DNA from 2 places in the Alkaliphilus flagellatus genome. Region 1 is predicted to be linked to the other one. Evidence: riboswitches for the same ligand, from Rfam matches in the RefSeq annotation. Region 1 holds a riboswitch; the other holds the start of a gene.
The links. A riboswitch is a leader RNA that binds a small molecule or an ion and turns the genes downstream of it on or off. The one in region 1 is predicted to bind S-adenosylmethionine.

Region 1 (4,601 bases):
GTATTAAACGAGCTGTTTTTCAAGATATTGTGAATCATCCAAAAAAAGAATATATAGAAATACTCTATAAAAAGAATATAATTAGCGGTGTAGATAATAATACCTTCTGTCCAGATGATCCTATTACTCGAGAACAGGCGGCAAAGATAATTGTAGAGGCCATGGATTTAGAGTTAATATCTGAAAAGGTAGACGTAAAAGACTGGGAAAATGTATCTACTTGGGCTAAAAATTATATTTCGACTTTGTATTATAAAGATTTAATGTTAGGAGATAATGGTGTTATAAGACCGCAAGATTTTTTAACTAAGGAAGAAACTCTATTAATTTTAAATAGAGTTTCTGAGGATGATATAAAATCTGACTTAAGTTCTAAGGACTTTATTACTCGGGGAGAAATTTCAGAATGGATTGTTAAAATTATTATCAACTAATCCATCTGTAATAATAGATGCAATAACCTCTGCCATTGACATAATAAAATGAAGACGAATATTATGAATGGTAGAAACAACATCACAGCTGGCATCCTCTACTATTCCAACAATAGAAACGTCTCCTACGGCAGGAAGTTTCTTACCTACACCTTTTCCGGGGTAAAGAGAACCTTTTCTTATTATTATATTGCCAATTTCATCTTCATTTCCTAATGAGGCATCCACAGCTACTATGAAATATCCAGGATGCCTTTTCTTTATTTCTCTTAAGCTGCTAGAAATGTTAAGTGCATGAATTGGATCTTCTATTGTACCATATATAGGAAATGATGGATTTAGCTTTTTTAAAATTGTACCTGTTAATGGGCCTAGAGCATCACCTATACAGCGATCAGTGCCGACACAAAAAATAAGTAGAGGCGCTCTAATATTATTATGCAAATATTTAGAAAGCTCCTCTATTGCTGAAGGAGCCTTATAATGACCTATGCAATTTGAAGTGTTTCTGTGATATTGACTTGTTTGTATATTCAAAAGAACACCCCCTTAAATAATATATAGGGGATGTTCTTATAATATTCCAATGATAAGAAACAAAAATTTTATAATTGTTTCCATAACATCAGACAACTTACCTAGTTAAATTAGAGTATTCAACTATTAGGTCGTCAATCTGTGTACTTAATTCGTAAATTTCATTTTTAGGTCTTTCATCATCCAAATAATTTCGGAGTTTAGTCTGCAACTGTTCTATTAGTAGCTCAAGTTCTTGTATTCTGTCTTGTATTCTGTCTTGTATTCTGTCCACAAAATCACCTCGTGAGTTGTCAAAGTAGTGTAATAAAAGTATTTTATAGTTTATACTATACAAATATTATATCACGACTAAAAAGTTTAATTATTAATTTATTATTACAAAATAAATCTAATGATATTTTTTGAAATATTCATATATAATGTAAGTATGTAGGGGTGATGAAATGGAGAAAATACTTGAAATTATTACTAAAGAAATAATGGTATTATTAATCGCTGCAATGCCGTTAATGGAGCTTAAAGGGGCTATTCCTATTGGTGTATCCATGGGACTCAGTCCCATACATGCTACTATCTTAGGTATTTTAGGTAGCCTAATTCCTGTTCCTTTTTTACTTTTTTTCTTAAAGCCTATTTTTATTAGGTTAAGAAGAACAAAGTTCTTTAGAAGTTTTGTAGATAAATTAGTTAAAAGTACACTGAAAAAAAGTAAAAAAATAAAAAAATATAGTATTATTGGATTAATAATTTTTGTGGCTATACCATTACCAGGCACTGGTGTATGGACAGGTAGTTTAGCCGCAATACTGTTTAATATACGATTTAGGCATGCCTTTCCTGCTATTGCACTAGGCAATACTATTGCAGGTGCTATTATGTTTATACTTAGTTATATTATGGTAAATATTTAGAAAGAAATATATGATAGAATTTTAATAAAAAGTTTCATATATGTAAAAAAATGTTGACATATAGGCCACCTAATGCTAATATTATTTCTAGTTACAATTAAATAAAAATCTTGATGCCTTATCAAGAGCGGTGGAGGGATAGGCCCAATGAAACCCGGCAACCATAATATATTTATATGTGTGGTGCTAAATCCTACAGAATTATAATTCTGAAAGATGAGGAAAGAGCAAAGAATATAGCCTCTTTCTGTTGAATGAGGTTTTTTTATTTTTTAATTTCACCATCTAAGGTATCAAAATGCAATTTTTATTGCTTAAGTGGGAAATAATAAAATGAAGAAGAACTAAGGAGGTTTTTTTAGTGATAAAAAGATTATTTACTTCAGAGTCAGTAACTGAAGGACATCCAGATAAAATATGCGACCAAATTTCCGATTCTATATTAGATGCTATTTTAGAAAAAGATCCATCAGCTAGAGTTGCTTGCGAAACAAGTGTTTCTACAGGACTTGTACTAGTTGCCGGTGAAATATCAACAGATTGCTATGTGGATATTCCTAAAATAGTTAGAAAGACAATAGAAGAGATAGGCTACACTAGGGCAAAATATGGTTTTGACTCTGACACATGCGCAGTATTAACTGCAATAGATGAGCAATCTCCAGATATTGCAATGGGAGTTAATGAAGCATTTGAAAATAAAAAAGGTGCACAAAAGGATGAGCTAGAATCTATAGGAGCAGGAGATCAAGGTATTATGTTTGGCTTTGCTTGCAACGAAACACCAGAGCTTATGCCACTACCTATTTCATTAGCACACAAACTAGCTAAAAGATTATCTGATGTAAGAAGAAATGGTACACTAGACTATTTAAGACCAGATGGAAAAACTCAAGTAACTGTTGAGTATGATGGAGACAAGCCTGTTAGAATCGATACAATAGTTATTTCTACACAGCACAGTCCTGATGTAGATGGTAAAACTATTGAAAAAGATATGATTGAGCATGTTATCAACAAAATTGTTCCAGAAGAATTATTAGATGCAAATACAAGATATTTCATTAATCCAACTGGTCGTTTTGTTATCGGAGGACCACAAGGAGATGCTGGTTTAACAGGAAGAAAAATAATTGTTGATACATACGGAGGATATGCTCGTCATGGTGGAGGAGCTTTTTCTGGAAAAGACGCAACAAAGGTAGACCGTTCTGCTGCATATGCTGCTAGATATGTTGCTAAAAATATAGTAGCTGCAGGCTTAGCAGACAAATGTGAAATCGAATTAGCCTATGCTATTGGGGTTGCAGAACCAGTATCTATACTAGTTGAAACATTTGGCACTGGTAAAGTAGACGAGTTAAAATTAACAGAACTTGTTAAAAAGCACTTTGATTTAAGACCAGCGGCTATTATTAGAGATTTAGAACTAAGAAAGCCTGGTTATAGAAAAGTTGCTGCTTATGGACACTTTGGAAGAACAGATCTAGACCTTACATGGGAAAGAACAGATAAGGCGGATATATTAAGAAAAGAAGCAGGACTATAAGATAAATTAGATCTATTCTCGAAAAAACTGATAGTAATATAAGGAATAGATAAATAAAAGGCAAATAAAAAAAGGACAAAGAGGATGATTCCACTTTGTCCTTTTTTTATTTACTTATGTACAATCATCTTAACCGGTAATATTCGAAGGGGCCCCTTCCAAAAGGAAGGATAACTTTGTACATTGAATTTGATAAAAAAGTAGGAGCTGCTCTAAAAGGAGACAGTATAGCAAAAGAATGGATTATTGATAGACTTAAACCATTAGTAGTTTCATATAGTAAAAAATATGGTGGACAAACTGGATGGGACGAGGAGCTTTATCAGGAAGGGGCATGGCAAATATTAGAGGCTTTAAATGTCTTTGATATTAGTAAGGGAGTTCCATTCCTAGGCTTTGTTACAATCAGACTAAAGCATCATTATCAAAATAGACGTAGAAAGGAAAAAATAACTATTTCTTTAGATCAGTTTGTTGGTGAAGATGAGGGGACATCTCTACTAGATTTATTAGTAGATGAAAAGGTTTCTATAGAGTCAGATTATTTAAAAGAAGAAGAGTACAAAGCTTTAATAAGAGCCATTAATAAGCTGGATGCAAAAGAGCGAGGGATTATAGAAGACTATTATTTAAAAGGCTATATGCTGAAGGATATAGCAGAAGCAAGAAAGGTTCATTATGTTACAGTTGCAAAGGATAAAGCAAAGGCATTAGAAAAGTTAAAAAATATTTTATAAAGGTAGGCTAACATTTCCTTTCTCAAAACATGTAATAGGTGTAAGAGAAAGGAGGTGAAAAGATGCCAGTAAATATAATTAACCAAAGCTCAAGAATTAGACTTCGTTTTATTGATGGTGTAGACGGAGAAGGAAAAGAAAAGCTAGTAAGTAAAACCTACAGTAATGTTAAAGGAGATGCAGATGATAGCGATATTTATGCAGTAGCTGTAGATATGGCTAGACTTCAAACAAAGTCATTAAAAACAGTAGTTAGAACGGATGAAAAAGAATTGGTTGAATAATTGCAGGTAAAGGTAATCTGTTTTTAGATTTCAAACAGTTCTAATATAGGAAAGGGCTACCCTTTCGAAAGAGGAGGTGAAAAAATGCGAGTATTAGAATTAAGCTTTAAAAAGGAAGACGGTAAAGGAGCTAAAATAGTTGTAGC
Region 2 (4,601 bases), 220 kb from region 1:
TAATGTATGTAGTATAATGATATGTATTATATACAAAATTTAAGGGGGTAAGTAAATGAAGGATCTATGGGAACTATTCACTATGTTTTTCCGTATAGGAGCATTTACCTTTGGAGGTGGTTATGCTATGCTTCCGATTATACAAAATGAAGTAGTGGAAAAAAGAAAATGGGCTACCGATGATGAAATTATAGATTATTATGCCATTGGTCAATGTACACCTGGAGTTATTGCTGTAAATACAGCAACCTTTATAGGCTATAAGAAAAAAGGTATTATAGGTGGAATTACTGCGACTCTAGGAGTGGTACTTCCATCTCTAATTCTTATTACTATAATAGCAACGTTTTTTAAACACTTTCAAGACTATAAAGTTGTACAGTATGCTTTTGGAGGCATTAGAGTAGGTGTTGTTGCATTGATTGCAAATACAGTAATTAAAATGTTGAAACAAACAGCAAAAGACAGAATAGGTATAGCAATATTTATAAGTGCATTTTTAATCATTGCCTTTATAGACATTTCTCCAATAGTTGTAATAGTTATGGCAGCATTAATAGGTATTTTTAAAGGTAAAAATGTTGAAGTTAAGGAGGATGATATAGGATGATTTATTTAAAGCTATTTTTAGAGTTTTTTAAAATAGGATTATTCGCTGTAGGCGGAGGTCTTGCCACCCTACCTTTTCTTCAGCAGTTAATAGATAAATATGGATGGATTACCCACGAGCAATTGTTAGATATGATAGCAATTTCTGAGTCTACACCAGGTCCTATAGGGGTAAATACAGCCACATTTGTAGGTAATACAACAGCTGGAGTATTAGGTGGTATAGTAGCAACAATAGGAATTGTAACTCCATCTGTTATAATAATATTATTAATTGCTCATTACTTCGCGAAATTTAGTGAAAAGCCTATTGTAAAATCTAGTTTTTATGGAATAAGACCAGCAGTAACAGGGCTAATTGCAGCGGTAGCCTTTGAAGTGGCGAAAATTGCCTTGTTTGATATTGAAAAATATAAGACTACAAATAAAATTTTATCAATATTAGATTTAAAGGCAATTGTGTTATTTTCAATCATGCTATATTTAATAAACAAATATAAAAAACATCCAATATTATATTTAGTAGGTGCTGCTTTTATAGGCATTATATTTAAATACTAGTTATAATTTTGATATATTTTAAATAATATATAATAATTAGCATAAATTACATAAAAACTATTGACATAGTAATTAATATTTATTAGAATAGCATTAATTTAATATAATACTTATCAAGAGAGGTGGAGGGAAAGGCCCTATGAAGCCCAGCAACCAATATGTTTATATACATATCCGGTGCTAAATCCTACAGCATAAGCTGAAAGATAAGAAGACGATTATTACAACCTCTTTCAGCTAAAGAGGTTTTTTTATTATCTAAGAAAGTCCAATTTTCTTTTATAATGAACTAATTAAAGAAAGCAGGAGGTTAGAAGTATTTTAAGCACTTGAAGTTTTTAGCCATGCTAAAAATTGAGTGCGCCATGGAGCATTGCGGTAGCAATAGCGGAATTTTTTATTTGTAGGAAAGTATAATATTAAAAAACTTAATAACAAAACTCTTATCAAGAGAGGTGGAGGGAAAGGCCCTATGAAACCTCGGCAACCTTCAGACTCATTTGTCTGAAAAGGTGCCAATTCCTACCCTAGGTTAATTAAATCCTAGTGAAAGATGAGAGGGAGCTGTGGAATAGTTACCGCTGCATGTAAAGCCCTCTTTCATCTAGATTATTCAAATTTAGAGAAAGGGGTTTTTTATGTTATTTAATAAAAATATTTTTAAGGAGAGATCAAAATGGAGGAAAAAAAATTAAAATTTGACACATTACAAGTTCATGGAGGACAGGAAGTAGATAGTGCAACAGGTTCTAGGGCAGTTCCAATATACCAGACTACATCCTATGTTTTTAATAGTGTTGAGCATGGAGCAAATTTATTTGCTTTAAAAGAAGAAGGAAATATTTACACTAGAATTATGAATCCAACAACTGATGTTTTTGAAAAAAGAATAGCAGCTTTAGAAGGAGGAGTAGGTGCTCTTGCTGTTGCATCTGGTTCTGCTGCAATTACCTACGCCATAATCAATATAGCAGGAGCAGGAGACGAAATAGTTTCAGCTAGTACCTTGTATGGTGGCACATACAACCTTTTATCTACAACCCTTCCTAAGTTAGGTATTAAAACTATATTCGTAAATCCTGATGATCCACAAAACTTTAGAAATGCTATAAATGATAAAACCAAGGCAATTTTTGTAGAAACCATAGGAAATCCTGGCATAAATCTTATTGATATTGAGGCAGTTGCCAACATTGCCCATAATCACAACATACCATTAATTATAGACAATACATTTGCAACACCATACCTTATAAAACCAATAGAATATGGTGCTGATATTGTAGTTCATTCTGCAACAAAGTTTATAGGTGGTCATGGGACTTCTATAGGAGGAGTAATAGTAGACTCTGGCAATTTTAATTGGTTAGGCAATAGTAAATTTCCAGAGTTTAATAAGCCAGACCCAAGCTATAACGGTATAGCATATGCTAAAGATACAGGAGCAGCGGCTTATATTATAAAAGCAAGAGTACAGCTTTTAAGAGATACAGGAGCAGCCCTAAGTCCATTTAACTCATTTTTATTTTTACAAGGGCTGGAGACCCTTTCATTAAGAGTAGACAGACATGTTTCAAATGCAAAAAAAATTGCAGAATTTTTACAAGTGCACCCACTTGTTTCTTGGGTAAATTATCCTAGCCTAGAAGGTAACAAATATTATGATCTTGCAAAAAAATATTTTCCAAAAGGAGTTGGCTCCATATTTACTTTTGGTATAAAAGGTGGAGTAGAAGAAGGAACAAGATTTATTGAAGCATTAGAAATATTTTCACATCTTGCTAATGTTGCAGATGCTAAGTCCCTTGTAATACACCCAGCAAGCACTACCCATGCTCAATTAAGTGAAGAAGAACAATTAAATGCTGGAGTTACACCAGATATGATAAGACTATCCATAGGAATCGAAGATGTAGAAGATCTTATAGAAGACATAGATCAAGCTCTTAAAACAGCAGTTCTGTCCCATAGCTAAAAGTTATAAGACTCCTTCTCTCAGAGAGGGAGTGATAACTCTACATCTCTTAGAAACACATACTACAAGGAAGGGTATGTCTTAATCTTTAGATGTTGGAAGCCTTTAATTATGAGAGGATGGGGATTAAATGTCTTTAATAATAAACAAGAACCTTTTATCAGTTAATAAACTAATTAGCGAAGGTATAGAAATAAAAGGCAATTTTAACAGTTGTAATTCTGAAGCAATTCGTATTTTAATTGTAAATTTAATGCCTAAAAAAAGTGAAGCAGAATTTCAGTTTCTAAATATACTTGGCCATATGCCTATAGATATAAAGGTAGATTTCTTGCAGATGGAAACCTACACACCTCAAAATACAGACAAAACTTATTTAGAAGAATATTATAAAACCCTTAGGGACATAGAAAATAACAGTTATGAAGGAATGATTATTACTGGAACTCCATTAGAATTTTTAGATTTTGATGATATTGAGTACTGGAATGAACTTAAGGAAGTAATAGATTATTCCAACAAAAAAGTAAAGTCCACCTTATATATATGTTGGGCGGCTATAGCAGGTTTATATTACAATTATGGAACAAATAAATGTGTAACGAAAGAAAAAATATTCGGAGTTTTTCCCCATATAGTAGTAAATAAAAGGTCTGTCCTATTAAAAGGATTTAATGATGGATTTATAGTTCCTCATTCAAGATATGTGAAATTGAGAAAAGAAGATATAGAAGAAATAAAAGAATTAGAAATTTTATCTGAATCAGATGAGGCAGGAATTTATATAGTAAGCTCAAAAGATGGCAAACAAATTTATATTACAGGTCACCCTGAGTATGATAAATATACTTTAAAAGAAGAGTATGAAAGAGATATAAAACGTGGCGTAAATATAAATTTACCTAAAAATTATTTTCCTAATGACGATCATAATAAAAAACCTAATTTAGATTGGAGTAGTTATTCTAAACTTTTATTTACAAATTGGATAAATGAATATCTATTTAATAGTTAAAAAATGAAAGTATAGTATACAACTAAATATATTAAATGAGGAGTGACATTTTTTATGAATATAGGACTATTAGGATTTGGCACTGTAGGTACAGGGGTTTATGAGATTATCAACAAAAGAAAAGATTTTTTTAGGTCATTAATAGGTAAAGATTTAAACATAAATAAAGTCCTCGTTAAAGATACAACTAAAGATAGAAATATAAACATTTCTAAAGATAAATTAATTGATAATCCTTATTTTATATTAGATGATCCTAATATAGATATAGTTATAGAGGCTATAGGAGGCACTGCAGAAGCCTATGCATATATAAAACATGCTTTAACTACAGGTAAACATGTAATAACTGCGAATAAGGCAGTAGTTGCAAAACATATGAAGGAGCTTATGGATTTAGCAAATAAAAATAAAAAGGCATTTTTATATGAAGCTAGTGTA

Region 2: linked by a shared signal. The riboswitch ahead of KQI88_RS08490 (homocysteine synthase) and the one ahead of metK (methionine adenosyltransferase) in region 1 are both predicted to bind S-adenosylmethionine.

Annotation. Positions count from the first base shown of each region.
Region 1 is NZ_JAHLQK010000003.1:397,912-402,512, forward strand. It holds gene KQI88_RS09450 (S-layer homology domain-containing protein) at 1-434, shown strand, start outside; gene yyaC (spore protease YyaC) at 402-971, opposite strand; gene KQI88_RS09460 (Spo0E family sporulation regulatory protein-aspartic acid phosphatase) at 1,069-1,245, opposite strand; gene KQI88_RS09465 (COG2426 family protein) at 1,418-1,885, shown strand; SAM riboswitch class I at 2,001-2,108, shown strand; gene metK (methionine adenosyltransferase) at 2,247-3,434, shown strand; gene KQI88_RS09475 (sigma-70 family RNA polymerase sigma factor) at 3,611-4,171, shown strand; gene KQI88_RS09480 (DUF1659 domain-containing protein) at 4,234-4,455, shown strand; gene KQI88_RS09485 (DUF2922 domain-containing protein) at 4,540-4,601, shown strand, end outside.
Region 2 is NZ_JAHLQK010000003.1:173,068-177,668, forward strand. It holds gene KQI88_RS08480 (chromate transporter) at 56-610, shown strand; gene KQI88_RS08485 (chromate transporter) at 607-1,170, shown strand; SAM riboswitch class I at 1,278-1,383, shown strand; SAM riboswitch class I at 1,611-1,730, shown strand; gene KQI88_RS08490 (homocysteine synthase) at 1,847-3,145, shown strand; gene KQI88_RS08495 (homoserine O-succinyltransferase) at 3,276-4,160, shown strand; gene KQI88_RS08500 (homoserine dehydrogenase) at 4,215-4,601, shown strand, end outside.